Linked DNA regions of Parashewanella spongiae. The protein of the gene in region 1 interacts with the protein of each later gene in a pairwise test. Links are inferred from orthologs where the notes say so. Each region holds a gene or a part of one and is shown in the gene's direction. Other genes may lie near its edges.

Region 1 (15,892 bases):
CACGTCAATTACCATACGCTTAATTTAGGAGATTAGAAAATGCCAAGAGTTAAGCGTGGTGTAACCGCACATGCTCGTCACAAAAAAGTACTTAAACTGGCTAAAGGTTATTACGGAGCTCGTTCACGTGTTTATCGCGTCGCAGTTCAAGCAGTAACTAAAGCTGGTCAATATGCTTATCGTGACCGTCGTCAGAAGAAACGTCAATTCCGTCAACTCTGGATTGCACGTATCAATGCAGCGTCTCGTCAAAATGGTCTGTCTTACAGCCGTTTCATTAACGGTCTGAAAAAGGCGTCTATCGAAATCGATCGTAAGATTTTGGCAGACATCGCAGTATTCGATAAAGTTGTATTTGCAACGTTAGTTGAAAAAGCGAAAGAAGCTTTAGCTAAGTAATTAGTTATTAACACTTTTGTGGAAGTGGTTTTACTGTTTCCAAACTGCTTTCAAAGCCCTAGTTTACTGGGGCTTTGTTTATTAAAACTACCTAGAACAAATTTTCGGTGCTTCATTTGGAAGTGAATGTAACTCAAAATAATTTTGACCCAATGCAATGTTTCTAAATGCATCATCATCTAAATATTCATTAATCGTACTCACTGTTTCAAGTTCTTGTTGGTAGCTGTCCTTTCTTTTATTATCAGATGCGATAAAGTTAGAACCACTTATAAATCTATGTGAATTTTTATTGATAAACTTAACGTAGGCCTTTCTTTGTTTACTGAAATAGTACTCTTCAATAATTCGCCAAGACATATCTAGAGTTAGATTTTGATATTGATTTAGCATACGTTGTAAAATAGCGATGTGTTCTTTTGGGTTCAGTGTAACCTGCTGATACGATAGTCCTAAATGAGCCCATACAATTTTGTTATCGGGGTATAAATTTAAAACATGTTCAATTAAGTGTAGATATTTAAAATATTCTTCATCGTTACCTAAATCAGAGTGAATTACAATTGGCATGTTTCTATCTTTAAGTAGGTTCATAAATGTTTTCCAGCCAGAAATATCATGTAATGTTGCTGGTTGATGAGAGTTAGACACCAAAGCTTGATTCATTAAATTGACTTCTCCCATTAACTTGAATTGTTTTTTATGTTTCTTATCAAGTTTGTATATTTGGCTAATTATACTTTCTGGGTTGGCAAGATTGGCAAAACTCATCGCGAGTTGAACGCTTACTGAGGTGTTAAGTTGTGTTGAAACGTTATGGGCATTAATGAGATCATTCTTGATGCTTGGCGCAGTAGGGTGGTTGGGGCAGTCTAGATAGTGAATACAAGCATTATCAAAGGTGAATGGCTGACCAATGCCGTAAGCATTTACGAATCGAACTCCGTTTTGCTCAAAAATATCAAGCATATCTTCGAATAATATAGCTTTTCCACCAAAAGGTTGAAAATGAAAATGTGAGTCAACCTGAAGTGTGTACGGCATTGTTGTACGATCAAAACAAGCATCTTTCTCTATAGCAGATGCTAAAAAAGATGAAAATACGCCAAGAGACAGCAAGGATTTACAAATTTTAGGAATTAACATTACACTTATCTCAATAACTTACGGCTTAATTGAGATAAGTGTAGTAAAAGCGTGATGAGTTACTTGGATTTATACTTTTTGTATAATAATGGCGGTGTGACACGCCATTATTATCAGGTATTGAGTAAACTAAATTTATACCAATTACACTTTTAAGCCGACGAGCAGTTGATCTAATTGCTCTGCTGTTGCGTGTAATTCGTCACACCCAGAAACAGCATCGTTTGCTGAAGTTTCCACATCATGGGATTGATTTCTAATGTCCATTAGATTGCTGGCAATGTCATTAGCGACTGCAGATTGCTCTTCTGCAGAAGTCGCAATAAGTACACTCATATCAAGCACTTTATCGCTGTGAACTGCTATGTTCTCAAGATCTTCACCAGTTTTCACCACATGAAGCTTACCTTGTTCGGCTTGTTCAACGGTTCGAGACATAACTTGAGTTAGTGCGCTTGCACCGGACTGTAGTGATTCTATCATGGTCTTAATTTCAACAGTTGCGTGTTGTGTACGGCCAGCAAGTGTTCGTACTTCATCAGCAACGACTGCGAAACCACGTCCTTGTTCACCAGCACGTGCAGCTTCAATCGCAGCATTTAACGCTAGTAGATTGGTTTGTTCAGATATGGCATTGATTGTTGTAACAACCTCATCAATTCTGGAGGCATTGTCATTAAGTTGATTAACTGCATCAGATGCGTTGGAAATATCATTCGCTAACGTTCCAATAGCTCTAACTGTTGTATCTATGTCTTTAGAACCGTTATTAACTTGGTTATTGGCTTCTTGAGTTTCTGTTGAAGATTGTTCAGCATTGCGTGACACTTCTTTAACTGCCGCGGTCATTTCTTCCATTGCTGTAGCAAGAGAGTCTAGATGTTGTCGTTGATTTACTGCAAGAGATTGGCCTTGTTGGGCATTATTTCGAAACTCAGCAACCACAGTACGTATTTGTGTAGTTGCATTAACAACTTGCTTTACTAATTGATGTTGGCGATCTACTAATGTATCAATGCTAATAGCAAGGGTACTAAATTCATCTTTGACTAAAAAGAAGTTTAATCTACTTGTAAGATCTCCGTCAGCCGCTTGTTTAAGAGCTTGCACGGTTGTATACAAAGCACCGCGGATGAATGTTGAAACATAATAAACACTAATGATGACGAGTATAATTAATGCCGATGTAACCCCGTAACTAAAAATAGAAAGCTCAGAAGATTCATTTGTAGTAATAGAATTTTGCTTTAGAGTTTGAATAGTAACATTATTGCTTGGTGACACTGAACTGATAACTTGAGAAGCAATAACACCACCACCATCAAGTGCTACTTGTTGTTGCTTGAGTGGAAGTTCTGATAATGGCCTGACTTGAAGCTCGGGCGAAAGGTTTGCGATAAAAGTTTGTTGCTTACTACCTGGTATAAATTCTAATGCTTTATCAATAAGAATATTGTGTTGAGAAACATTTGCAATTGAACTTGATAGTCGTGTTGTTTTTGAGATATCTGTATATTTTTGATTCAACAAAAATGATAAAAATAATAATGTGAAAATTGAAATACAAGCCAAAATAATAAATTTTGCACGTATAGTTGTTTGGATTAAGTACTTATCTATCCAGCGGAATTTTACTTCTTTCATAATTATTTTTAATACCTTAGCGACTTTTTTATAATACACAAATCAACAGAATCAACACGAACATAAAAAATATCAATCTGAATAGTTCCAAATTGATATTTAGTTTGTTCAGAACTGAACATTTATCTCGATAACACTTTATGGTTATTTTGAGAGGTTCAGACAAATTATGGCAATTTGAGCAGAGCGACCCCAATATTCATTCGAAAGTAAATATCGGCTTTTATCTTGTTAACTTAATAGTTGTTTCATAAATTAGAGCAAAAAAAATGGTTGTTGCTTTTATGTTGTATCTATTTTACAGCTCTTGTAACTCGTTAGCTACTTTATGTTAGAATAAAATACTATTAAATGATTTAAATGTGACATTAAAGCCAAAACCAATCTCTTCGTGTAAAATGTGCTCTAGTTTGATTACGCTTCAGATTTTATTCAAAAAACTTTAATTACAGCTAGTCATAAACGCTAGTTTCACGTAAAATTTCCGTCTTTTTATTCGTATAATTGAGTGGCTAAGTTTAATAAGATGCTTTATTGAACTGGGGTCGGTCATTTATAGTATTTGCTAGATAATGAACATGCTGTTTCAGTATGCAGTGGAATATGAAATGCAACAACTTACAGACATTGTATCTAAAGCTCTAGAAGTCATAGAGCAGACCAGTGATTTAAAAGCACTGGATGATATCCGGGTTGATTACCTTGGTAAGAAGGGACAGATTACCGCAATGATGCGGATGATGGCGACGTTAAGTCCAGAAGAAAAGCCCGCTTTTGGTCAATCAGTGAATGATGCTAAACAAGCTGTTCAAGCTAGCTTAAGTAAGAAAATTAATGACATTAAAAATAAGCTTCTTGAAGAAAGCTTAAAGGCTGACAAAATTGATGTCACATTACCCGGTAGAACAATAGAAAACGGCGGGTTACATCCAGTCACTCGGACTATTGAACGTATAGAAGACTTTTTTGGTGAATTAGGGTTTAGTGTTAAGAAAGGTCCTGAAATAGAAGACGATTTCCATAATTTTGATGCGTTGAATATTCCTGCGCACCACCCAGCTAGAGCAGACCACGATACGTTTTATTTCAACCCAAAGTTAGTATTAAGAACTCAAACTTCGGGTGTTCAAATTCGTACCATGGAAAAAGAGCAGCCACCGCTCAGAATTATTTCTCCTGGTCGCGTATATCGTAATGACTACGATCAAACACATACCCCCATGTTTCATCAAGTTGAAGGCTTAATGGTGGCTGAGAATGTTAACTTTTCTGAGTTAAAAGGCATTCTTCATGACTTTTTACGAAACTTCTTTGAAGAAGATCTTGAAGTACGTTTCCGACCTTCATATTTTCCTTTTACAGAACCTTCTGCTGAAGTTGATGTAAAAGGTAAAAATGGTTGGTTAGAAGTACTTGGCTGCGGAATGGTTCACCCGAACGTATTAAAAAGTGTAGGTTTTGATCCTGAAAAGTATTCTGGATTTGCTTTTGGTATGGGAGTTGAGCGTTTAACAATGCTGCGTTATGGCGTTAATGATTTACGTTCATTCTTTGAAAATGACTTGCGCTTTCTTAAGCAATTTAAATAAAAACGGAGCAAATTGAAAAATGAAGTTTAGTGAATCATGGCTCCGTGAGTGGGTTAATCCTTCTATCAGCCGTCAAGAACTATCAGACCAACTTACTATGGCAGGACTTGAAGTTGACGCAGTTGATGCTGTTGCTAAAGAGTTTAATGGTGTTGTTGTTGGCCATGTAGTTGAATGTGGACAGCACCCCGATGCAGATAAACTACAAGTAACTAAAATTGATGTTGGTGCTGAAGAGCTTCTCGATATCGTTTGTGGTGCAGCTAATTGTCGTCAAGGAATAAAAGTTGCTGTAGCTGTTGTTGGTGCTGTATTGCCCGGTGATTTCAAAATCAAAAAGGCAAAACTACGCGGTCAACCTTCTTTTGGGATGCTTTGCTCCTACTCAGAATTAGGTATCGATATTGAAAGCGATGGTATTATGGAGTTGCCATCTGATGCTGTTATCGGTACAGATATTCGTAAATTATTACAACTCGATGATGTAACAATTGATGTCGACTTAACCGCTAATCGTGCTGATTGTTTAGGAATCGCTGGCTTAGCCCGTGAAGTCGCAGTGCTCAATCGAATGAATGCCTTTGAGCCATCTTGGAATTCTGTTGAAGCCACTATTGAAGATAAAGTTAACGTTAAGTTAATCGAGCCAAAAGCTTGCCCAAGATATCTTTCAAGAGTCATTAAAGGGATTGATGTATCCGCTAAAACTCCACTTTGGATGCAAGAAAAGCTACGTCGCAGTGGTGTGCGTTCAATTGATCCAATCGTAGATGTAACGAATTTCGTTTTACTCGAGTATGGTCAACCTATGCATGCATTTGATGCTGCAAAAGTATCAGGTGATATTCAAGTTCGTTTCGGTACAGGCAAAGAAAAACTTATGTTACTGGATGGAAATGAGATTACCGTTCCAAGTGATACTTTAGTCATTGCAGATGATTCTGGCTCTATTGCCCTTGCTGGTATTTTTGGTGGTGAGGCAACGGGCGTAACTTCACAGACAAAAGACATTATTCTTGAATGTGCATTTTTCTCAAGATTGTCAGTTATGGGCAAGGCACGCCAACTTGGGCTACACACAGATGCCTCGCACCGTTTTGAACGTGGTGTTGATCCAGAAATCCAATATAAAGTTATGGACCGTGCTAGCCGCCTTATTCTCGATATTTGTGGTGGGCAGGCCGGTGAAGTAGTAGAAAGTGCTGAACTTTCGCTGTTACCGCAGTCAATTAATTTGTCACTGCGTCGTACAAAATTAGATTCAACACTCGGTCATTATGTATCTGATACAGATGTTGTTGAAATCTTAGAAAAATTAGGTTTTGATGTTGTTATAAATCCGAAAGGGTGGGATGTAGTAACTCGTACATACCGTTTTGATATGGCAATTGAAGAAGACTTAATCGAAGAAATTGCACGTATTTATGGATATAACAATATTCCCAATACGGCACCTCGTGCTGATTTGATCATGTCAGATCATAAAGAGAGCAATTTATCACTTCGCAAAGTGAGACAAACGTTTGTAGCTCGAGGCTATCATGAAGCAATAACTTATAGTTTTGTTGATCCAAAACTACAAGAGCTAATTCACCCAGAGCAAAAATCAATGGTATTACCTCACCCTATTTCTAGCGAAATGTCGGTAATGCGATTGTCTATGTTTACAGGGTTACTAACTACTGTTGCTCATAATCAAAAGCGTCAGCAAGGTAGAGTTCGTTTATTCGAGACAGGGCTGCGCTTTGTACCTGATGAAACTGCAGAGTCCGGTGTTAGACAGCAAGAAATGCTTGGTGCTGTAATTACTGGTATGACTTCGGACGAACATTGGTCTATTGAAGCTAAAACTGTTGATTTCTTCGACCTTAAAGGTGATTTAGAAGCTATTATTGGCTTGACAGCAGCTGATTCTGAATTTACTTTTAGACCTTCACAGCACGATGCTCTTCATCCGGGGCAATCTGCTGAAATATTAAGAAATGATCGAGTAATTGGATTTATTGGTACTGTTCATCCAAACCTTGAAAAACCGTTTGGACTTAATGGTAGAACCATTGTCTTTGAAGTGGAGTTAGAAGCCTTATTACAGATTGAGCTTCCTTCTGCTCAAACTGTTTCAAAGTTTCCTGCTAATAGACGAGATATTGCTGTAGTCATTGATGAAACAATTTCTGCTGATAATGTCATAGATTCAATAAGAAAAGTTGGCGATAATCAGTTGGTTGGCGTAAACTTGTTCGATGTATACCAAGGCAAAGGTGTAGAAGCTGGCAAAAAGAGCTTAGCAATTGCACTAACATTACAAGACACTACTCGTACACTGGAAGAAAAAGAAATTACTGAGCAAGTTAACTCTATAGTTTCTGTTCTTAAGACTGAGTTCAACGCATCGTTGAGGGATTAAAGTATGGCACTTACCAAAGCCGAAATGGCAGAACATCTTTTTGAAAAGCTAGGAATCAACAAACGATTAGCAAAAGAGATGGTAGAGCACTTTTTTGAAGAAGTTCGCAGTGCTCTAGAACGTGGTGAGCAAGTCAAGCTATCTGGCTTTGGCAATTTTGACCTTAGGGATAAGAATCAAAGACCGGGAAGGAATCCGAAAACCGGCGAAGATATACCTATTTCGGCACGTCGTGTCGTAACATTTCGTCCAGGACAAAAATTAAAAGTTCGTGTTGAGGAAGCCAACGCAAAAGGATAATTTTTGTTTCAATCATAAAGGCCACTCAAATGAGTGGCCTTTTTTTATATGTAATAACGAAAAACTTTAGAATAATACCAATTACTGTAATTGGTATAACTTTCCTTATGCAAAAATATTCGTTGATCATTCATGGGAGAAATAAGATATAATCAAATCGTTTTCACATTTCATTTACGACTTGGTAATTTTTTTACCATTTGGTTATTTGTTTTTAGTGTAATAAACAATAACGATAATAAGGCATTAAAGCTTGAGCCTTGTGAAAAACGTAAGAGGAAGATCTTTTGTCAGGAAGAACCAAAAAGTTTTGTTGTAAATTCCATCGAGGTTTACTTCACCCTAAACTATGGCTGTCTTGGGTTGGCGTATTCATTTTATTTTTATTTGGTTTGCTCCCAGTAAAAGTTAGAGCGCCCTTAGCTTGTTTATTCGCTAAGTTTGTTAAGATGATAGCCAAAAGACCACTGCGTATCGCAAGAGCAAATCTAGCTGCATGTTTTCCAGAAAAGTCTGAACATGAAATAGACGAATTGTTAAAAGAAAATGTAAGTCATTTTGTTATGACTATGTTGGCGCAAGCTGAGCTTTTATGTTGTTCTGAGAAAAAATTAAAGCAAAGAGTGAAGTTGAGTGGTGCCGAGCATATTGCTAAAGCAAGAATGAATGGTAAACCTATTATATTTATTCTGCCTCATGTTTGGGGAGTAGAGTATGCAGGGCTTAGATTAAATCTCGAACTGCCAATGGTTGCAATGGCAAAGGCTCATAGAAATGAACTATTTAATTGGTTTAGCATTCGACTTAGAAGCAGTCGTGGTGGTGATGTTTATAAACGAGAAGCGGGTATAAGAACTTTAGTTGGTGAGTTAAAGAAGGGGAATAGCTTTTTTTATTTACCTGATGAGGATTTAGGTTCTAAAAAAAGTGTTTTCGCACCATTTTTTGCGACCGTCAAGGCTACATTGCCTGTTGTTGGTCGATTAGCTCATGCAGGTAATGCAGAAGTTTTACCTGTGGCAATGGGTTATAACTGTGAATCGCATCAGTTTGAATTGACTGTGAAAGAAGCATGTTGTCTTAATAGTGTTGAATGTAAAGAGAGTGAAGCGCTTGTGCTTAATAAAATGATTGAAGAGACGATTAAAGAGCACCCTGAGCAATATATGTGGTTTCTTAAAGTATTAAAAACTAGACCAGATGGCTTTAAGTCGGTGTATTTATAATTTTTAAGGAACGATGAGGGAGTGAATCATTATCACTCCCTCAGTGTTTATTTTTTTATATGCCTTTCAGATAGACATGCAATAATTTTTTCGTAAGACACATTTTGATTTTCTAATAATACCAGTAAGTGAAACAGTAAATCTGCAGACTCATTAGTAAGCTCATCATTGTCGTTCACTGCTGCAGCGAGTGCCGTTTCCACCCCTTCCTCTCCAACTTTTTGAGCAATTCTTTTAGTACCTGCTTTGAATAGTGACTGAGTATAACTACTTGATTCAGGTTCTTGTTTGCGTTGTGCGATTAAATGAATAAGGTTTTGTAGAAAATGATCCGTTCCAATTTCGTTCCAACAACTCGTTGTACCCTTATGGCAAGTCGGTCCTTGTGGAATGGCTTGAACAAGCAGAGTATCAGAGTCGCAATCCGCACTTATTGAAATCAAGCTTAACCAATTGTTCGAGCTTTCACCTTTTGTCCATAACCTTTGTTTACTACGACTGTAAAAAGTAACTTTTGAATTTATTTGGCTTCGGTGAATTGCCGTTTTGTTCATGTATCCAAGCATGAGTACTTGACCAGTATGATAATGCTGAACAATAGCAGGGATTAGACCATTTTGCTTTTCCCAAGCCAATTCTTCTATTTGGGTATCGGATAATTTTGTCATTCGTTCAACCTATCTGTGGTAGTTTATGCAATTGTCTTACGCAAATTTCATTATTATTAAGTTCAGCTTTCAAATGATCTATTTCTATCATGTTTTTATGAAATACAGTGGCTGCCAAGGCACCATCAACATTTGAATGTTGAAATACGTCGATAAAATGTTGGATTCTCCCAGCCCCGCCAGATGCAATTAATGGAACATCACAAATTGATCGAATTTGTTTTAATTGATCTATGTCGAAACCTGAGCGAACTCCATCTTGGTTCATCGCATTAAGCACAATCTCGCCGCATCCCAATTGCTGTACTTTTTCAACCCAGTCAAAAGTTGACCATTGAGTGAACTGTGATGTTTTTACATCTCCGGTTAAGTGTTTAACCTTGTAAGTGTTTGTTTCTTTATCATGGTATGAGTCTATGCCTACAACAATACACTGTCTCCCAAACTGATCTTGAAGTCGGGTGATGAGTGATGGTTCAGCAAGGGCGGGGGAGTTAATTGATATTTTATCAGCACCGCATTGGAGGATTTCTTTCGCTTGTTCAGCGGATTTAATTCCCCCTGCAACACAAAATGGAATATCAATTTGCTCAGCTACCTGATTAACCCACATTTTACTTACAGTAGAGCCAGAGGTGCTGGCAGAAATATCATAAAAAACGAGTTCATCAGCACCTTCATTAGCATAACGTTTAGCAAGTTCAACGATATTGCCAACAATTTCATGATTTTTAAATTGAATGCCTTTTACAACTTGTCCATTTTTAACATCCAGACATGGAATTATGCGTTTTGCCAGCATTGGATAGCCTCTTTAGTGGTAAATTTATTTTCAAGCAAGGCTTTACCTATAATGAGGCTAGTCGCCCCCGATGAACGAGTATGTTTTACATCACAAATATTGCCAACACCTCCAGATGCTTGCCATTGTATGCAGGGGTAATGTTTAGAAAGTTCTGAATATAAAGTGAAGTTTGGACCTTTAGCAGTTCCATCTCTACTTATATCAGTGACAAGACAGTGGGTAAGATCTGCTCCACTTAATTGATCTGCGATTTCTTCAATCCGTGTATTAGAGGCTTGTTGCCAGCCTGAAACAGCAAGCATCTTATTACCATTTAGATCAATGTTAGTGTCTAGTGCAACGCAAATAGATTCAGGGCCAAATTCTTTCAACCAATTAGCCACTTCATTAGGTTTTTTGACCGCTAATGAGCCAATTACAACGCGTTTAACTCCGGAATTAAGCAGATCTTCTACTTGTTGTTTTGTTCTCACCCCTCCACCAACTTGAATGTTGGCAGAAAGCTGACTTGTCAGTCTGTTTATCAAAGTTAATTGCCGTTTATTTGGATCTTTAGCCCCTGTTAAATCAACAAGATGTAACCATTTAGCACCTTGGTTTTCATATAAAGACAACTGTTGTAAGGGATCAATTTCAAAATTTGTTTGTTTAGAATAATCACCTTGAAAAAGTCTGACTACTTGTCCATCAATAAGGTCTATAGCTGGTATTATCATGAAGCCATCTCATCTTCTTCTTTCATCTCAAGAAAGTTAGCCAAAATTTGCGACCCAATTGCACCACTTTTTTCGGGGTGAAATTGCAAGCCAATAAAGTTTTTATTTACGATTGCTGCACTAAATGTTTCACCATAGTCACAATTGGCAATGGTGTATTCACTTATGGGTACATTGAATCCATGTACGAAATATACGTATTCCCCATCAGTTAAGTTTTTAAAAATGGGGTGTAAACATGTTGGGTTAAATTTATTCCAACCCATGTGGGGCAAAGGTAACCTAGTTTGTATAAACGAATTAACCGTCGTTGGGATACATCCTAAACAATTTATCGTGTCAGTAGATGTAGATTCTTCCGATTCGTTGGTCAATAGCTGCATGCCCAAACAAATGCCTAATACGGGCTGTTTTAATGTAGGAATTAAATTAGCCAGCTGTTTTTTAGACAGTGATGCCATTCCACTGTGGGCACTACCAACACCCGGTAGAATAACCCTCGCAGCTTGCTGAATAACATCTGAGTCTGAACTGATTGCTACATGCTTAGTAAGGCGCTTCATTGCATTATATACCGAAGTTAAGTTACACACTCCTGTATCAATAATAACAGTCATATCATTAGCTGAATGGTCTATTGATGTTGTCATACGAGTTCCTATAACATTCCTTTGGAAGAAGGTAGCGCATCACTTTCTTTTTTGATCGCTTGTCTCAATGAACGCCCTAGCGATTTAAATAATGCTTCAACAATATGATGTTCATTATTTCCTACTGATGAAATATGCAAAGTACACGCAAGTCCGTCAGCAAATGATTTAAAGAAGTGCGGGATCATCTCAGTTGATAAGGTTCCGATGGTTTCTCGATTAAGTTCTGCTTGGTATTTACAATAAGCACGGCCAGAGAGATCAATAAGACACTCACCACGAGTTTCATCCATGGGCAAAGTGAATCCAAAACGAGCTATCCCTTTTTTGTCACCCAGTGCTTGTTTTATCGCTTGCCCTAATGTTATCGCGGTATCTTCAATGGTGTGATGATCATCAATGTGTAAATCACCACTAACGCTCAAGTTAAGTTTAAATCCACCGTGAGTAGATATTTGCTCTAGCATGTGGTCAAAAAAACCAATTCCAGTATTTATCTGTCCCTGATCAGCACTATCTAAATCAACTTCAACACTTATTTGTGTTTCACTCGTGTTACGGCATATTTTTGCATGCCGTGTATACTTTGTTAATTGCTCAACGATTGTAGACCAATTCAATTTTTTAGGATTGTATTGAATGCCTTTAATGCCCATAGCATCAGCAAGTTCAATATCAGTAGCGCGATCTCCAATCACAGCTGAAGAAGTGAAATCGATACTTCCACTGGTTAGATAAGGCTTTACTAGTCCCAATTTAGGCTTGCGGCAGCTGCAATTATCACTATCAAAATGAGGACAGATGAGTACATCATCGAATGTGACACCTTGGCTTTCAAAAATATTCATCATAAAGTTATGTGTGTTTTCGAAATCTTGCTTGGGAAAGGAATCGGTACCTAAACCATCTTGGTTGGAGACCATAACCAACTGGTAACCTTGTTCCTTTAGCTTTAGTAAAGCTGAGATCACTTCTGGTTCAAGCTTTACCTTACTAATCTTGTCCAGTTGCTTATCGATAGGTGGCTCTTCTACCAGAGTGCCATCTCTATCGATAAAGAGAATTTTGGAATTTTTTAATAGTTTTTTTTGAGTGTTCATTAACCCTTTATCCCTTCAAATATTTTAATGACTGATTCTATTTCTTGCGAATTTCCAATGCTAAATCGAATGGCGTTGAGTAGATTTTTAGACTGATATCGACGTGCATTAATGCCTTTATTGGCTAATCGAGTCCAAATATCATCGGGATCAGAAAATTCAGCGAAAATAAAGTTGGTATAACTATTAAGCACTTTCGCACCTGAAACGATAAGTACGTTGGTGAGTTCAGTTTTGAGTGCTAACAATTGTGCAACTTGCGACTGCATTATTTCTATTCCTGACTTTGATAAAGACTGGATCGCTATTTGTTCAATAGGAGTTGGTATAGGGTAAGGAGCTATGATTCGATTAACTTGTTGTACGATATTTTCAGATGCGATTAGAAAGCCACAACGAGCCCCAGCTAATGCGAAAGCTTTTGAAAGCGTTCTTAAAATTACTAAATTAGGATATCTATCAAGTAATCTAATTGATGAATAGGCAGAAGCAAACTCGATATATGCTTCATCAATGACAACCAGTGAATTTGGCAGTTTATTGAGCAAAGATTCAATTTCATCTATCTCAATCACTGTACCCGTCGGATTATTTGGATTGCAAACGAAGATTAGTTTGGATGTTTTCGCTAATGAAATATTCTCAGGAAGAGTAAAATCATTGTTGAATGCTATTTCATTAGCCTGAACGGCATTGGCCTGAGCTGAAATGTTATACATTCCATAGCTAGGCCCAAAATAGGAAATACTATCAATGCTTGGTTGGCAAAAACTGCGTATTAATAATTCAATTGCCTCATCAGCACCACGACAACACAGTAATTGATCGGCTTCAACATTAGCATAAGCAGCATAAGCTTCTATAAGTTGTTGCGGCTGTGGCTCAGGATAGCGGTTAATGCCATTTAAATCGATTGTGTTCGTTGCGAAGTTACTAAAAGGAGATTCATTAGCGTTAATCCAGATGTTTCCTTCACCACCAATGCGTCTAGCGCTTTGATAAGTCGAAATGTCCTTAATGTCATCTCGAAATAAGTCTTCTGCTAATTGTTTTTTACTATTAGATTCTGGCATTTACCTATTCTCCTCGATGAAACGTTTTCTAACTTCAATTGCATTAGCATGTCCGTCTAATTGCTCATTCATCGCGAGAGTGATTACAGAGTTGCTTAAACTCATTAAGGCATCAGAAGTCAGTGATTGAACAGTAAATTTTCTCTGAAAATCCGAGAGAGTAAGGCTTGATACCGAACGTGAATAACCATAAGTTGGCAAAACATGATTGGTACCACTCGCATAGTCGCCCACAGCTTCTGGGCTAAATTTACCAAGAAAGACCGAACCTGCGGCTCTTACTTGTTTTAAATGCTCACGTGGTGATTCTGTTTGGATGATCAAATGCTCAGGTGCATAATGATTTGATAAATTAATGGCTTCTTTAATTGAATCAACAATAATCACTCGGCTATTGTATAATGCTTTTTTTGCAATTTTTTGTCGGCTTAAATTAGCTAATTGTGTATTAATTGAATCAACAACATCTAAAGCCAGTTTTTCTGAATGAGTAATAAGAATGGCTTGAGAATCCTCGCCATGTTCAGCTTGCGATAACAAATCTGCAGCGATAAACGATGGGTTCGCATCTTCATCAGCGATAACCAATACCTCAGAAGGACCTGCTGGCATGTCTATCGTTGTGGTTATTTGGTCATCAAAAGCAACGATACTTTTAGCAGCTGTTACGTATCGATTTCCCGGACCAAAAATTTTATCTACAGGCTTAATGGTGTTTGTCCCATAAGCAAGCGCAGCGATGGCTTGCACTCCACCTATTTGATAAATCTCATTAATGCCGCAAACATTAGCAATGTGTAGTATTGCAGGATGAATCGGAGGAGGGCTCATCAATACTATTCTTTCACATTTTGCTATATGTGCTGGAATCGCCAACATTAATGCTGTTGAAATGAGTGGTGCGCTTCCACTTGGAATATATAAACCTACAGAGTTTATCGCTTCTGTGCGCAGTTCACAGCTAATGCCTGTTTGTGTTTCTAATTTGATAGACTGTTGAAGCTGCGCAGTATGAAAGGTGTTGATATTTGAGTAAGCAACTTGAATAGCATCAATTAGGTTGTTATCAAGCAAACGACTGGCATTTTTCAATTCATCATTACAAACTTTGAAGTTTTCGATATCGAGGTTATCGTATTTTTTTGTCAGCTCGTTAACGGCTTTGTCACCATTCTTTTTGACAATATCAACAAGCTGTTGAACTTGAGTCGATACATCTGTATCCATTACTAAGTCGGCTCGTGAGAGTGCTTTGAGCTGTTCTGATGCTGTCAATTTGCTCCAACGAAGGATATCCATCATTTTGTTCACTCCATCATTTTTTCGATGGGGAGAATAAGTATAGAGCTCGCTCCCAGTTGCTTGAGTTGCTCCATAGTGTCCCAAAAGACATCTTCACGGCTAACAGCGTGAATGGCGACCATATTTCCTATATCACCTGAACTACTTAAGGGTAAGATAGTTGGGTTTTCAGCTCCCGGTAATAAGTTTATTACTGACTGAATATTATCTTTAGGTGCGTGAAGCATAATGTACTTACTTTCTTTTGCTTGAATAACACCATTTACCCGAGACATGATGGTGTCTATAAGTAATTGCTTTTCATCGGGTTGTGTAGCAGGGGATTGAATGATGCAAGCTTTTGACTTAAAAATTATTTCTGTTTCTTTTAAACCATTAGCTTCTAAAGTAGCACCTGTTGAAACTAAGTCACAAATAGCATCTGCAAGCCCAGCTCTTGGTGCGACTTCTACCGATCCTTTTAAAATACAATCTTGATAAGCAATGTCTTTGTTTTGCATAAACTGCTTGAGTAAATTGGGATAAGTTGTAGCAATACGGAGATTTGATAAAGAATTGGGTTGTTGATAATCAAACTCCGCAGGAACCGCGAGCGAAAGCCGACAATAACCGAAATCTAATTGGCGGATTTTAGTATAACTCGCTGGTTTATTGTAAATCTGTCTCTCTAGTTGCTCTTCGACTAAAACATTTTCACCTACGATACCAATATCCACGACACCATCCATCACTAATCCGGGAATATCATCATCACGAACACGTAGAATATCAATAGGCAGATTGTCTGAATGAACAATCAAACGCTGCTCATTAATGTTGAACTTTATCCCGCAGGTTTTGAGTAATTTTTGGGATTCGATTGCTAGT
Region 2 (15,780 bases), 1.4 Mb from region 1 along the record:
GGAGCTGTTGATTTTATCGAAAAACCTTGGAACAAAAGACAGTTAGTCAACAAAATATCGAGTCACATTAACATTTCTGAAAACCCATCAAATCAAGACAGTTGGATTGCTTATTCGCCTGCCATGCAACAGCTTGAAATGCTCATTAAACAGCTTGCACCTACAGACGCCAATTTACTCATTCTCGGTGAAAACGGCACGGGTAAGTCTTTGCTCGCGAAACGCATTCATGCTATGAGCCACAGAGCTAGCGAAGCTTTCGTAGGAATAAATATGGCGGCCATTCCAGAAAGCTTGTTCGAAAGTGAATTGTTTGGTCATATTAAAGGCGCTTTTACGGATGCTAAGCAAGACAGACAAGGTGCTTTTGGTCGGGCAAAAAAAGGGACCTTGTTTTTAGATGAAATAGGGACTCTACCATATCATTTGCAACCCAAGTTATTGCAAGTATTAGAGAGTGGCGAATTCACGCCATTAGGCTCGAATACCGAGTGCTTTGCACAATCAAGGCTGATATCAGCCACTAATCAAAACCTCAGTCATGCCATCGAGCAGGGTGAGTTTAGGCAAGATTTATATTATCGACTGAATACTTTTGTCATCACGTTACCTGCACTTCGAAATCGGCAACAAGATATTTTGCCTTTGGCCAATATGTTTATCGAAATGTTTGCCCACAAATACAATAAATCGCTCATGACGATGTCTGCGGCCGCTGAAACGCAATTACTCACTCATGAATGGGCAGGAAATGTGCGTGAACTGAGCCACGTTATCGAACGAGCCGTATTGATTAATTCGGCTAATAAAATCGATACACAGCAACTCATTTTGGAGCCAAGTACTCGAAGTGTTCAATCGGATATTCCTGATATGACCCTCGAGGCGCTGGAGAAGCAAAGAATAGTTAATGCGCTTGAGCAACACGATGGGCATTTAAACCATACTGCAACTGAATTGGGTATATCTCGGAATGCACTATATCGGCGATTGGATAAATATCAATTAATTTCAGAGGCGGGCGAGGAATGAATTATCATCGGAAGCTGATTGCATTGCTTACTGTTATTGCTACGCTCGGTTTATTGTCTTTATCTGGAAACGTTTATTTGGTCAGTGAAGATATACTGATTACGTTATCCTTCGGGATCTTTTTTCTCTATGTTTTAGCTTATTTATCGGTGAGTTTTTACCGTAAACAGACTGAGCCGTTAGAACAACTTTTGGTATATGTAAAAACGCGGCAAGAGGGACAAACAAACATCAGTTTAAATTTAGATGGTAATCGCTCACTGCTTAACGAGCTATCCAAGCTGTTGCATAAAACCGATTTTAGTTCCCCATCTTTATCAGAATCTCAACAGAATGATTTTGTGATTGAAAGCGTGTTTAAACATTGGCCGATGCCAGTGATTACTTTTGATGGAAAGCAGCGCATTACTTTTTTTAATCATTCATTATTTAAAGAACTCAAGGTACCTTTGTTGATAGGTGCTGCTGCGCAAGAATGCGGTTTTAAAATTGAAAATAGTCGGTTTACACATTCTGGTTTCGATCAAAACTGGCAAACTCATAATATTAGTATTGGTCAGCAAACTTTATTTTTAGCTCACAATATTCGAGGTGAATTGCAATCCACCAAACAACAATCCCAAATTGATTTAATTCGGGTTTTATCACATGAGTTAAATAATTCACTAACGCCAATGGCGTCAATGGCTGATACCTTGTTGCAAACTGAATCAATGCCTGAGGAGTTAACTCGTGAAGTGCTAATACGTATTCGAGCCAGAAGTGAATCATTATTAAAATTTGTTAAAGCATACGCAGAACTGAGCCAGTTACCAGAACCAAGACCAACGAGAACAAACTTATATAAACTCGCCAATGAAGTAGCACAAGATCAAGGCATTAAGTTTCGATATAGCGGTGAGCACTATCTAGAAATTGATCCAGTATTATTTGAACGGGTATTAATTAATATATTCAAGAATTCAAAAGAAGCAGGTAAAGAAGTACTCACTACAAGTGTAGATATGCAGGTTTACTATAAAGGCTCAGACGCCAAAATAATAATTAAAGATAATGGTTCGGGTTTTATGAACCTTGGCAATGCGCTAACGCCTTTTTATACCACAAAAACTACCGGTAGAGGACTCGGCTTGGCTTTATGTAAAGATATTGTAGAGCGACACAATGGCAAGCTTCATGTAATGAATACTGAAAACGGGGCTTGTATAAAGATGAGTTTAGCGGTTTGAATTATTGAAAATTTAATCGGAATTGCCTACCAATAAGAGATTGATTTTCTAGTAAAGTATGCCAATGTTTCATTACACCTCGGCTAATGTGTTGACGATTCTGAATAAAAAACCCAAACAGATTTGAGGCAAAATCACGGTAGCCGCAAAGTATAAGGAATGTCAGCATACGTGAAATTCTTTTGTGGTTATGAGTGAAAGTTAAGCTTTTCCATTTAGTTAGTGATATTGAACTAGCATTGGGCATTTGCTTTACTTGATCGCCTGATCTTTCTAATCCGTAGAACTTTAACATAACGTCAATACACCTTTGGATGTTATGCTGGGTTTTAGGGGTGTAATGAACGTTAAGTACATCAGCAGAGGAAAGTAAAGGGGCAGATGAAACAACAGTGCTTGTTGTTTGAGTTGGGAAGATCATTTGAATAAAGTTATGGCAATTTTCAAGTTTATTATCGTCAAATTTGAGCACTTCACTGATTGAATGACCTGATAAACGGCCTGAGCCATTCATAAAACGGAACCAAGGACTTTGCTGAGGTCTAAAGTTTGATGAACCAACAGCTGAAGTTGAAATGGTATGATGATTATGTATCGGCGTAGATTGACCTGTGCTTTGGTAGTTTCTCGGCGTACTTTTTTTTAAATATTTTGTTATTTGTAGATGCCCTACTGAATTATCTAACTTTAGTTCGTAATGCTTATTGTTTAAATGAGAAAAGCACAAAATTATGTCGGTTTCTTGGGTACCAAGACAAGATTGTAATTTTAAAAAGTGTGCGTCTGCCTCCTCCGCGGTTGTAGAGTGTACGAGTCGTCTAAAGGCAATGGCTGCGTCGGCTTTATCAACGCCTCTAAACCAGTTTTTGATACGTTCTTTTAAAGATGTTAATTGATTTAACTGATGGTCATCTTGCTCATAATATAAATTATTAAGCTCAAAACCCGTTAGCGTAGTAGCACGGCTAAAGCAGCCACTATGAGTGACTGGAATGGTTAAGCCTGATGAAAAATTCAATTTAGGTATCAAAAAGTCAGTACCAAATATTTGAAGCTATATGGGTATAACCATAATAGTCAGTCAGACTACTGACTGCTATTAAAATGGATGAAGGTTAATTCTATGTTTAACTAATTGATATTAAAAATTAAAAGCTTGCTAGCCATAACCTGAGCCGCATTCCCCAATTACTGGTTGGCCCTGTTGTTTTTGACGCAATATTTCCATTCTTATCAATCACAAAAATTGCAGGTACTCCATTTACTCCCCAAGCTTGACTAATCGTGTTATTAATATCGTTAATGGCAGCAAAGCTTAATTGTTTTTGTTCAAGGTATTGTTGCACTTCCCAATTTTTACCAGAGGCAATGGCGATACTGATCACGGGGTGATCTTTTGATATTGATTCAACCATTGGGGACGTAAATTTACAGTAACCACACCATGAACCCCAAAAATAAACGAGCGTGGGTTTGTCGGAGCTTAGAGTCGCTAGGTCAATCGGTTTCCCATTGATGGTTTCAGTGGTTAATTTGGGAGCATGGCCTGAAGCCATTTCAAATTGAAGATAGAAACTGAGAGCACTGACAAGTGCAATTACAATAACCAATTCTTTCGTTAACTTTAACCAAAATTCACGGCTTTTAAGCTTTTGATATAAAGGGGTTGAAATTTTTTTTAACATATTTATTTTAATCACTTCGGGTTTAATTCCTCGCCCCTAGGGGCGAACTAATACCAATTACAGTAATTAACTTCCCACTCAGCAAGCTCTAAAGGATTTCAGTACAAGACGCAAGTTTGAAGTACTATTAGGAGAATTCAAAAACTTGTAACGTAGTAATGGAATCCTTTAGCCTTGCCCTTCGGGAGCTTGTATGTGTCCAAATTACTACGCAAAACTGTCTCAACGTAGCAATGTAATAACGACAGTTTTGTATGTCGGTCATAACTATGTCTTCATCAATTTCACTTGTACTTTGAACACATACATAGCTCTGAGCTGGGAATTTAATTACTGTAATTGGTATAACACAAAATGTTTGTGCTTTGTCATATCAGCGTAGGCTGGTATTCAGCGACTTTCACTAAACAAGAACAGACCCTAATATAGACCTGTTAAAGACTATCAATTGTTCATTCAATCTAATAGATATCAAAATGTTATAAGTAGGTGTTAATTTTATTTCTTTTGTGATCTTGTAGTGAATTTTGTTGATTACGCTTGGCTATGTAGATGATTTGTCTGTCTAGCTTACTGTTACACAAAAAATGGGGCAATAACTCAATTATAATCATAAAAAATATATTGAAACAATTTGTGTAATAACGGTATCATAAAAGAGTCGAGTATTTTTATATCAATTATACGTTTTTTAAACGGCTGATTTTTTTAATTATTTATAATCAATATAAACAACTAATAATAAAAAGGTTCACGGATGATGATAGGTTGGCTTAAAAAGGTTTTTCGCATAAAACCTAAAAAAGAACCCAGAGTAAAAATGTATTCTGAGATTCAATATGAGCAGATCGATGGTCCGCCATTCGATTATACTGATTTTCAGTATCACAACCCGTCAAAAAAAGAAGAACCTAGCGACTCTTAGTCTTTTCTTCACCATCGTACTTTACCTTGCAGAACTCTCATATTAACAATTCAAGTATGAGAGTTTGACTGGAAACTTTTCTGTATTCGAACAAACTTCTTCTAGGTTCACTTCTGTATCTTGAATTCATCTGCCTATAGTCATAGACTAGCCGCCGTTTTCATTTAAAAACGTAGATTCATCATTTATATTTCATAACCAGAGAACTGTATTGCAGTTGCTTTAGGTTTGTTTAATGCTATTTTGAGGCAAGTTAATGCGTGTTGCAGATTTTTCGTTCGACCTTCCTGATGAACTTATTGCTCGTTACCCCACAGAGCAGCGATCAGCGTCACGTCTTTTAACCTTAGATGGTAATACTGGCCAAATTTCAGACAAACAGTTCAACGATTTATCCGATTTTATTCAACCGGGTGACTTAATGGTGTTTAACAATACTCGAGTTATTCCTGCGCGTTTATTTGGGCAAAAATCGACAGGTGGGAAGCTAGAGATTTTAGTTGAACGCATGTTGGATGATAAACGGATTCTTGCTCATGTGCGCAGTTCAAAATCACCGAAAGTTGATGCCATTATTGATTTAGATAATGGTTACCAGATGAAAATGTTGGCGCGTCATGACACCTTATTTGAATTAGAACTGCAATCAGAGCTTACGATTTTAGAAGTGCTGGAAGAAATTGGCCACATGCCTTTACCGCCTTATATTGATCGTCCTGATGAAGATGCCGATAAAGAGCGTTATCAAACCGTGTATAACGAAACCCCAGGGGCGGTTGCAGCACCGACAGCGGGTCTTCATTTTGATGATGAAATGCTCGCACGTTTAAAAGATAAAGGTGTTAATACGGCATTTGTGACTTTACATGTTGGCGCGGGAACCTTTCAACCTGTACGAGTTGATAATGTTCTTGAACACAAAATGCATTCAGAGTGGGCGAATGTACCACAAAGTGTGGTTGACTTAATTGAACAAACAAAAGCCGCTGGAAATCGCATAATTGCGGTTGGTACCACATCTGTACGATCTTTAGAAAGCGCCGCCAGAGAAAATGATGGTAAAATAGCGGCGTACAGCTCAGATACTGATATTTTTATCTATCCGGGATACGAATTTAATGTGGTTGATGCGATGGTAACGAATTTTCACCTACCAGAGTCAACTCTTATCATGTTGATCAGTGCTTTTGCTGATCAACAACTGGTCATGGATGCCTACCAACATGCGATAAAACAAAAGTATCGCTTTTTCAGTTATGGTGATGCCATGTTCATCACTCGAAAAACAAAATAATTTTTAGTTAAAGAAGTCAGACTGTTTATCTGACAAGGTATAGTTAATGAAATTTGAATTAGATAAAACCCAAGGCCGCGCTCGTCGCGGTCGTTTAGTGTTCGACCGTGGCACTGTAGAAACACCAGCATTTATGCCTGTAGGCACTTATGGAACCGTAAAAGGCATGACACCGGAAGAAGTGCGCGCAACAGGTGCGGATATTTTACTCGGTAACACCTTTCACCTATGGCTTCGCCCAGGCGAAGAAATTATGCGTAAGCATGGTGATTTGCATGACTTCATGAACTGGCAGCGCCCAATTTTGACTGATTCAGGTGGTTTTCAAGTTTTCAGTTTAGGCGCTATGCGTAAAATCACTGAAGAAGGCGTAATGTTTCGTTCACCGATTAACGGTGAAAAAATCTTTATGGATGCTGAAAAGTCGATGCAGATCCAAGATTCATTAGGCTCAGATGTGGTAATGATTTTTGACGAATGTACACCGTATCCGGCCACACATGATGAAGCGCGTAAATCAATGCAGATGTCGCTGCGTTGGGCACAGCGCTCACGTGATGAGTTTGACCGCCTTGAAAACCCAAATTCTTTATTTGGTATTATTCAAGGTGGTGTTTACGAAGATTTACGTGACGAAAGCTTAGAAGGGTTAACCAACATAGGTTTTGATGGTTACGCCATTGGCGGCTTAGCGGTTGGTGAGCCTAAACCAGATATGCACCGTATTCTTGAACACGTTTGCCCTAAAATCCCTGAAGAAAAACCTCGTTATTTGATGGGCGTAGGGAAACCTGAAGACTTGGTTGAAGGTGTGCGTCGTGGCGTTGACATGTTCGATTGCGTAATGCCTACACGAAATGCACGTAATGGACATCTATTTACCAGCACAGGCGTTATTAAGATCCGTAATGCTAAGCATCGTGATGATACCGCTACATTAGATGAAAAATGTGACTGTTACACTTGTAAAAATTATTCTCGGTCATATCTATATCATTTAGACAAGTGCGGTGAAATCTTAGGTGCTCGTTTAAACACCATTCACAACCTTCGATACTATCAAATGTTAATGGAAGGTTTGCGTGGGGCGATTGATGCAGGTACATTGGATGACTTTATTCACGAGTTCTATAGCAGTCAAGGTCGAGAAGTCCCTGAGCTGAACGACTAATAAAATTTACAATCAACATTTTTAATTATAAAAAGTAACAAAAGAAGAGAGGATTATGTTTATTTCTAATGCTTACGCAGCTCCAGCTGGCGTGCCAGGTGGCGAAACAATGCAAATGGTTTTCATGCTGGTTATTTTCGGTTTGATTTTTTACTTCATGATCTTCCGTCCACAATCAAAGCGCGTAAAAGAGCACAAAAACCTAATGGAATCGATTTCAAAAGGTGATGAAGTGCTAACTAATGGTGGTATTTTAGGTAAGATCGCAAAAATCAGTGATGACAGCGATTATGCAGTGTTGAGCTTGAACGACAGCACTCAAATTACGATCAAAAAGGATTATATTGCAGCTGTATTGCCTAAAGGCTCTATTCAGTCGCTATAAGCCAAGAGGGCTAAAGCGTGTTAAATAAGTATCCAATGTGGAAAAACCTAATGGTGATATTCATTATCGTCATTGGTGCTTTTTACGCATCTCCAAATTTATCTGGCGAAGATCATGCTGTGCAAGTTGCAGCTAACCGTGGCGCTAAGGTGACGGTATCGGTTCAAGCTCGAATCAATGAACTGTTGGCAGAAAAAGGTATTGGAGTTATTCGCTCTGAGCTGGCCAACGAACAGGTTCTCGTACGAATCAAAAATCCTGAGCAACAGCTTCAAGCGAAAGAAGTCATCGCCGAAGCACTAGGTGAGCAATTTACTGTCGCACTTAACCTCGCTCCAGCTACTCCTGAATGGTTGGCTGCACTTGGCGGTGCACCAATGAAGCTTGGTCTTGACTTACGTGGCGGTGTTCACTTCTTGATGGAAGTGGATATGGGTGAAGCGGTTCGAAAAATGGAAGATTCGAAAGTTTCTGAATTTCGTTCGCAACTTCGTCTTGAAAAAATCCGTTACTCTGGTGTTCGGATAACGCCTCGTGGTATTGAAATAAAGTTCCGTAATTCTGATGCACTTGAACAGGCTGAGCGCTTTTTAAAGCGTAAAGACCCCGATATGGTGTTTACTGATGTATCTACTGATACGCAGCCACTGTTGTTAGCCAAGATGAATGAAGTCTACCTTAAGAAAGTTAAGGAAGATGCACTTGCGCAGAATATGACTACGATCCGCAGCCGTGTTAATCAACTCGGTGTTGCTGAGCCAGTGGTACAACGTCAAGGCGCTGAACGCATTATCGTAGAATTGCCAGGTGTACAAGACACGGCTCGTGCTAAAGAGATATTAGGTGCGACGGCGTCGATTGAATTGCACATGGTTGATCAAAATGCGGATATCGAAAATGCGTTGAAAGGGCGTGTACCTGCAACGTCAATATTGCATAAACGTCGTAATGGTCAACCTGTTGTATTGAAGAAAAAGATTATCCTAACCGGTAATCACATTACTGATGCACAGCCAAGTTTCGATCAAAATGGTCGTCCAGAAGTGAGTATCACCCTTGACTCTAAAGGTGGTAATAAATTCTCTGCAGCGACTAAAGTCAACATCGGTAAACCGATGGCGACTTTGTTCATCGAATATAAAGACAGTGACAAACGTAACCCAGATGGCACTGTTAAGATGAAGAAAACCGAAGAAGTGATTTCGGTAGCAACCATTCAACAGCAATTAGGTCATCGTTTCGTTATCAACGGGTTAAATCAACCTGAAGCGCAAGAGCTTGCACTTTTGCTTCGTGCAGGTGCTTTAATAGCGCCAGTAACGATTGTTGAAGAGCGTACCATTGGTCCAAGCCTTGGTGCTGAAAACATCGAAAATGGTCTTCAAGCGATGATTTGGGGCATGGCAATTGTTTTAGTGTTCATGCTGATTTATTACCGCGCCTTTGGTGTAATCGCTAATCTTGCATTGAGCTTCAACTTAATCATGGTTGTAGGTGTTATGTCTATGATACCGGGCGCCGTGTTAACTTTACCGGGTATTGCTGGAATGGTACTGACGGTTGGTATGGCGGTTGATGGTAACGTGCTTATCTATGAACGTATTCGTGAAGAGTTGCGTGCAGGGCGTAGTGTTCAGCAAGCGATTCATGAAGGTTATGGAAATGCGTTCTCGACGATTGCTGATGCGAACATCACCACATTCTTGACTGCGTTGATTTTATTCTCTGTCGGAACAGGTGCGATTAAAGGCTTTGCGGTTACCTTAATGATAGGTATTGCAACTTCAATGTTTACAGCGATTGTAGGCACTCGTGCGATAGTTAACGCTATCTGGGGTGGCAAGCGCGTGAAGAAGTTGTCTATCTAGGGAGAGATTGATTATGTTTCAAATTTTAGCATTTAAAGGCACAGTCAATTTCTTGCGCCATGCGTTGCCAATCAGTGTTCTTTCACTATTTTTAGTGGTTGGTTCAGTGGTTTCGTTGGCCACTAATGGTATTAACTGGGGACTTGATTTCACTGGCGGTACAGTAGTTGAGCTTGAATTCGATCACGCGGTAGATTTAAAAAATCTACGTGCTGATTTAGATCATGAGAGCACGAGTGGCGCGGTGATCCAAAACTTTGGTTCAACCAGAGACATTCTGATCCGTTTGCAAGTCAAACAAGGCGTGAAAAGCGATGACCAAGTGAAATTGGTCATGGAGACTGCCAAAAAATTTGACGAAGGCGTGATTCAAAAGCGTGTTGAGTTTGTTGGACCACAGGTTGGTAAAGAATTAACTGAGCAAGGTGGCTTAGCGGTTTTAGTCGCACTAATTTGTATTCTTGTCTATGTGTCATTTCGCTTTGAATGGCGCTTGGCGGCGGGTTCAGTTGCTGCATTGGGGCACGATGTCATCGTGACCTTAGGTGTATTCTCTGTATTGCAACTCGAGTTTGACTTGACTGTGTTAGCGGGCTTATTGACCGTAGTAGGTTACTCGCTTAACGATACCATCGTTGTATACGACCGTATTCGTGAAAACTTCCTCAAGATGCGTAAAGCGGATCCCGCGGAAGTGGTGAATGCGTCAATTACCCAAACGATGAGCCGAACCATCATCACAACCTTTACAACGTTAATCACTGTGATTGCATTGTTCTTGAAAGGTGGCGGGATGATCCATGGTTTTGCCACAGCATTGCTGATGGGCATACTTGTGGGTACTTATTCTTCAATTTATGTAGCGAGCTATCTAGCGATTCGTTTAGGCATAAGCCGCGATCACATGATGCCCGTTGAAATTGAAAAAGAAGGTGCCGATCAAGAATCTGTAATGCCTTAAATCTTTCTTTAAGGCATCATATTTTGGTATTCTAAAAAGCCACCTTCGGGTGGCTTTTTTGTAAGGGAAATTATGCCAATGAACGATCTATCATCAGAGAAAACGCTATTAATTAAAGGTAGTTTAATTGAGGTGCATGCCTTTAAAGGGTTGCTTGAAACTCAAGGAATCGATGTTGAGTTAAGAGGAGAAGCACTGTTAGGGGCAACGGGTGAGTTTGGACTAGATGCCGCTTATGCTGAAATTTGGATAACTTCATCGCAACTTGAACAAGCGAAAGCAATTATGGATCAGAACAACAAAAAAGGTGAGCCTTGGTTTTGCCGTGAGTGTGGTGAGCAAAATGAATTTAATTTTGAAATTTGCTGGAAATGCAGTTCAGAAAATATAGAGAGTGATCTTTGATGCAGTATTTTCCGCTATTTGTTGATACTCAAAGGTTATCAGCTCTTGTCGTTGGCGCTGGAGACGTTGCTGCGCGCAAGTTGGAGCTATTGTGTCGAACAGAAGCTGAAATAACAGTAATCGCGCTATCGGCTTGTGATGAGGTGTTAGGACTAGCCAGTCAAAACAAAATTAAATTAGAACTGCGTGAAGTGAATAAATCAGATATCCGAGATATTCATCTTCTTTATATGGCAACTTCAGATCCGGCACTAAACCATAAAATGGCGGAAGTGGCTCATCAAAAAAATATACTTGCTAATGTTGTTGATGCGCCAGATGAATGCAGTTTTATCACACCTGCAATCGTCGACCGAGGTAAATTACAAATTGCAATCAGCAGCAGTGGAGCCGCACCAGTTTTTGTCAGTCAATTGCGGGCTAGAATTGAGACTTGGCTGCCAAGTTCAGTTTCAGGTTTGATGGACTTCGTCGCTAAAAAACGTTCTGAGGTTCAATCTTTATTTAAGTCAGGACAAAGTAAAAGGCAGTTTTGGCAACGCTTTTTCGAGCGAAATGGTGTTGAATATACAGAGTTTACGGCTAATGCCTTTATCGAAACGAAAGATGATGTGTTATTAGAAAAAGAGTCAAGCGCCCAGAGTGAAATTATCCTACTCAAACAAACGGCGAATATTTCTAATTTGCCTATCTCAATTATTCCAGTTTTGCAGCAGATAGAGCTAGTGCTTAGTGAGAAAAAAGTGCCATTTGAACTTAATGAACTTATTAGACGTGATGCTATTCGTGCTCAATTTAAATGTGCAGAATCGTTAAGCTTGGATGGGATTATTGGGAAAGTATTGATTATTGCTGATAGCGATGCATTGAGCAAAGTGCACACAAAATTTATTGAGTCATTTTATTTAGACGAATAAAAAATACTCAAGCACCTTTTATTCGTCTATTTAAGTTTATCCTTTACATGATGCAGTTAGATACTCATCGGCAGCTTCGGCATCAATTAGTCCGTAACCAAACTGGTTATTTCTACCATATTGACCTAAATGCTTTGCGGTTTCATCCAATGCATTCCTTACGTCCTGTGCTGAGCATTCTGTATGGTGGCTCCATAATAAGGTAGCCACACCTGATACGTACGGCGTCGCCATTGAAGTGCCGTTAAAGTATTCATAATCTTTGTTACCTTCGGCAGAAACGGTAGTTTGCTCGCCAATGTGGCTGGCTAACTCTTGACCTGTTTCACGGTCTACAGAAACGGTTACAGAAGATATTTCTTGATTTTTATCGACTAAAAATGGGTTTTGAAGTCCTGACAATTCATCATTACTGTAAACAATAGTAGCGACAGCTCCTGCTTGTTGACAGGCACTGACGGCATGAATTTCAGGGTTTATTTCATCAGTGCTCTTAGCGTTAGGGTTCATGCCCTGATTCTCAAGGCGTTGAACTAAGCAAACTTTTGACGTCATATTTTCACATTGGTAAGAGCCGCTGCTAGTATCACATTCAGCCAACTCTCCAGCGGCAGTATCATTAATGTTGCTGATCATATATTGAATGTTTCCATCAATGTCGACTGGTCCTGATGGAATATAATGCTGCGCAGGAACGACGCCATTGGCAAAATATGAGTGCCCTTCAACAGAGATATCTGCCGTCCTGCCTTGACCAACGGGCACGCTTGAAATAATCGCTTCACCCGGCGCTGATATTTCAACTTGATTATTGCTTTGCGAAAACACTGAGTGTGCGTTACCACTGTCAATCGATGCCACGGACATTACGGAACTGTATGATGCTGGGTATGATTTGCTTGTGTCACCAGAGTTTCCTGCCGCAGCGACAATCAAAATTCCTTGCCGTGAATACTTATTGTATAGCTTTTTTTCTGCACGGCTGGTATCTATCCCACCTAAACTCATGCTGATCACATTAGCGCCTAAATCTGCACAAGTTTCAACGGCTGACATAATGTCAGAATTATATGCTTGACCTTGATCGTTTAAGGCTTTAATAGCGACAATATTAACCTTTCCATGTGGCATCACACCACGTATCCCAAAGTCGTCAGAATGATTGAGTGGTTTCATTGCTGATATAATACCGGCTACGTGTGTCCCATGTGGGTTTCCTGGTGCATCCCAGCTTCCCGTATTTCCCATACTTTCACCGATTACATTGTTATTAGCCAGCGCGGGGTGATTGACATCGTATCCTGTGTCAATGATACAAACCGTTCTATTGGATGCGGATGCATCAGTTAAACTTAGTGCATCAACGGCTTCGTTTCCCCAGCTGATATCGCTAAGCAGTGAGGATTTCATATTCCGATTTATCGATTGTTTTGAAGTATGTTGAGTACTTAATGTGTTGTTCAATGCATAACGAAGGACATCTTCTTCAATAAATTCAATGTTTTTATTTGCCTGTAAATTCCGTACTTCGTTTTCAGACAGTGAAGCAGAATATGAGTTACTGTGTCCAATTCGTGTTGCAGTAGCAACTTTTGCTTCGCGAAATGCTGAGCGCTGAAGTTGTACCTGAGTATTCTGCGCTGAATGACTCATGCTTGGCTGAGTACCAAAATGTGCAGGAGAATATGTCTGATCCTTAAATTGGACTATATATCTTTTTACGGGATGAGCAGAATTATTTGTCGGCGGATTAATATTTGTATTTTGTAAACGATTATTCGCAACAGCATTGTTTGTTCCGAATAAAGCGAACAAAACAGCGACTGCTAACTGTATTGCGTTTTTTTTAAATTTACTAACCATAAAATAACCCCACTACATCTCTTGAGCTGATATGCCATGCTTTTTAAAAAATTGTACAGGTGGCCGAATTTAAACCTATAGCGTCAATTGAGTGTTGTAAATGGTTCTAAATTTTATTTCATGTTTAATTTAAAAATCGAGAATCGATTTTTAAATTTGAAACTTGGGGTAAGGATGCATTTTTTAAATAAAAATGCCGTAAAGGATACGGCATTTAAATCTAAAAAAAAGTGGGTAATTAACCTAATAATTAAAAGTTATAGCTATATTGAACGGAGTAATAAGTTGCACTTGCGTTGGTGTGAGCAATGATATTGACACCACCTAAAATTGCACTATTTTCAATTACCTCTGTATTTTCACCTTTCACATAAGCCAAGCCAAAGTCTATTGTGCTGTTTTTGTCTAAATTAAATCCGATACCTGCAGTATACCAATCACGATCTGAATCAGGGATTGAAATAGAGCTAAGCTCACCAACTACACCATCATCAAATAAATAGCCTGCTCTTAAGGTCCAATCTTGGTTAACACTGTATGTACCACCAATAGAATATAACCATGAATCTTCCCATTTATAGACTTTCAGTGCTGAATCTGGAACTTGTGTTGTGCCTATCTTGTTGCCTTGAAGAGTAATTTTTTCAAAATCACCCCAGCTTGTATACTGAGCGGTATAATGGATAGCAAACTGGTCGGTTAATTGATGGAATCCGCCAATTTGCCAGATATCAGGTAAAGGTACTTCTAACTCATCACTTACTACGGGAAGAAGTGCTGTTTTTTCTTGATTTGGTGTTAAAGTATTTAAGACCCCTTTGACTTTAATATCAGGACTTTCTCGATAACTGATACCAATACGGTTATCTTTATTAAATTCGATTAAAGCACCAACAATACCACCGAACCCCCAACCATCAGCATCAACATCGACTAATGTTGAACTATCGCTAAAAGCTGTTTTTCCTTGGCGAGTTAATAAGCCTTCACCATAAACGGCGTCAATGCCAGCGCCAACACTGAAATGCTTGTTGACTCTCCAAGATAAGCTGCCGTTAAAATTAATTGTGGTGACTTCAGTGTTACCCAATAAATCAACAGGGAGTGTCGCACCTGGATTATCAGTTAAGAACGAACTGGTATCAGTCCCAGTACCGAAATTACTGAAGGCTGCAAAGCCAAAAGAAAAATTGTTGTTATAAGGTTGAATGTAATACAGGTTAGGGATCAATTTGTTGTCAGCCGCATCGTCTATGCTGCCAAATCCTGTTGTAGGTGCCTGTTGGTAGGCTAAATCTTTCACTTCAACATCGGTTTGTGCGTAAGTTAAGCCTATTGACAACGCTTTTTCGTCAAATAGTGCCATAGCGGCTGGATTACGAGATAGTACAGAAGCATTGTCACCAATAGCGGCTTCACCAGAGAAAGCTCGACCAATGCCTGTAGCTGATTGAGAGTTAAGTTGAAATCCTGCCGCCAGTGTTTGGGTACTTGCTAGAGCTAGGGCAACTGCTAAGCTAGTCTTATTGAGTAGGTGCATTGTATTCATCATCCAATTATTTATATTAAATAGACAACATAAGTAAAGACTATATATACCAATTACAGTAATTAAATGCTCAACTCAGAGCTATGTATGTGCTCAAAGTGCAATCGAAATTGATGAAGACATAGTTGTTACCGACATACACAGCTGTCGTTATTACATTGCTACGTCAAGACAATTTTGAGAAGTATTCTTTATAAACCAAAGTGAGCACATACAAGCTCCCGAAGGGCAAGGCTAAAGGGGTCCATTACTGCGTTACAAGCACTTGAATTATCCCGACAAAAGCACGAAGTGCGTTGAACGCCAGTTTTGTATGGCGGCCGTAGGGAATATAGTACTTCGAGCTTGTGCCTTGCACTGAAACCCTTTAGCTCTTGCTGAGTGAGAGATTAATTACTGTAATTAGTATTATTTCTACTTATCTATTTGTACATATAATAATCTCAGCCAAACCACTTAATAAAAGTGGGCTGTAATCGTTATTGTACTGTTTGTT

The links.
Region 2: the proteins of pheT (region 1) and secD interact in binary tests that used the Escherichia coli proteins (3 or more experiments, as listed by UniProt). The link is inferred for Parashewanella spongiae from one-to-one orthologs.

The regions. Positions count from the first base shown.
Region 1 is NZ_CP037952.1:2,652,631-2,668,522, forward strand. What follows is about bases 4,485-7,491. They hold pheT (phenylalanine--tRNA ligase subunit beta), read left to right. Parts: upstream 4,485-4,797; coding sequence 4,798-7,185; downstream 7,186-7,491. Other genes in these bases: pheS (phenylalanine--tRNA ligase subunit alpha), read left to right, coding at 4,485-4,778; ihfA (integration host factor subunit alpha), read left to right, coding at 7,189-7,485. Outside these bases: rpmI (50S ribosomal protein L35), read left to right, coding at 1-23; rplT (50S ribosomal protein L20), read left to right, coding at 40-399; E2I05_RS10315 (amidohydrolase family protein), read right to left, coding at 487-1,545; E2I05_RS10320 (methyl-accepting chemotaxis protein), read right to left, coding at 1,690-3,189; more of pheS, read left to right, coding at 3,798-4,484; lpxM (lauroyl-Kdo(2)-lipid IV(A) myristoyltransferase), read left to right, coding at 7,773-8,711; bifunctional phosphoribosyl-AMP cyclohydrolase/phosphoribosyl-ATP diphosphatase HisIE, read right to left, coding at 8,759-9,379; imidazole glycerol phosphate synthase subunit HisF, read right to left, coding at 9,384-10,181; hisA (1-(5-phosphoribosyl)-5-[(5-phosphoribosylamino)methylideneamino]imidazole-4-carboxamide isomerase), read right to left, coding at 10,163-10,900; imidazole glycerol phosphate synthase subunit HisH, read right to left, coding at 10,897-11,550; bifunctional histidinol-phosphatase/imidazoleglycerol-phosphate dehydratase HisB, read right to left, coding at 11,559-12,650; hisC (histidinol-phosphate transaminase), read right to left, coding at 12,650-13,723; hisD (histidinol dehydrogenase), read right to left, coding at 13,724-15,022; hisG (ATP phosphoribosyltransferase), read right to left, coding at 15,031-15,892.
Region 2 is NZ_CP037952.1:4,054,983-4,070,762, reverse strand. What follows is about bases 7,269-10,163. They hold secD (protein translocase subunit SecD), read left to right. Parts: upstream 7,269-7,738; coding sequence 7,739-9,589; downstream 9,590-10,163. Other genes in these bases: secF (protein translocase subunit SecF), read left to right, coding at 9,603-10,163; yajC (preprotein translocase subunit YajC), read left to right, coding at 7,392-7,721; tgt (tRNA guanosine(34) transglycosylase Tgt), read left to right, coding at 7,269-7,336. In the rest of the region: E2I05_RS16200 (sigma-54-dependent transcriptional regulator), read left to right, coding at 1-1,032; E2I05_RS16195 (sensor histidine kinase), read left to right, coding at 1,029-2,261; E2I05_RS16190 (opioid growth factor receptor-related protein), read right to left, coding at 2,263-3,279; E2I05_RS16185 (protein disulfide oxidoreductase), read right to left, coding at 3,410-3,946; tRNA preQ1(34) S-adenosylmethionine ribosyltransferase-isomerase QueA, read left to right, coding at 5,128-6,165; more of tgt, read left to right, coding at 6,212-7,268; more of secF, read left to right, coding at 10,164-10,550; E2I05_RS16155 (putative signal transducing protein), read left to right, coding at 10,629-10,955; E2I05_RS16150 (precorrin-2 dehydrogenase/sirohydrochlorin ferrochelatase family protein), read left to right, coding at 10,955-11,872; E2I05_RS16145 (S8 family serine peptidase), read right to left, coding at 11,909-13,735; E2I05_RS16140 (OmpP1/FadL family transporter), read right to left, coding at 13,986-15,275. UniProt on the Escherichia coli protein: Part of the Sec protein translocase complex. Interacts with the SecYEG preprotein conducting channel. SecDF uses the proton motive force (PMF) to complete protein translocation after the ATP-dependent function of SecA.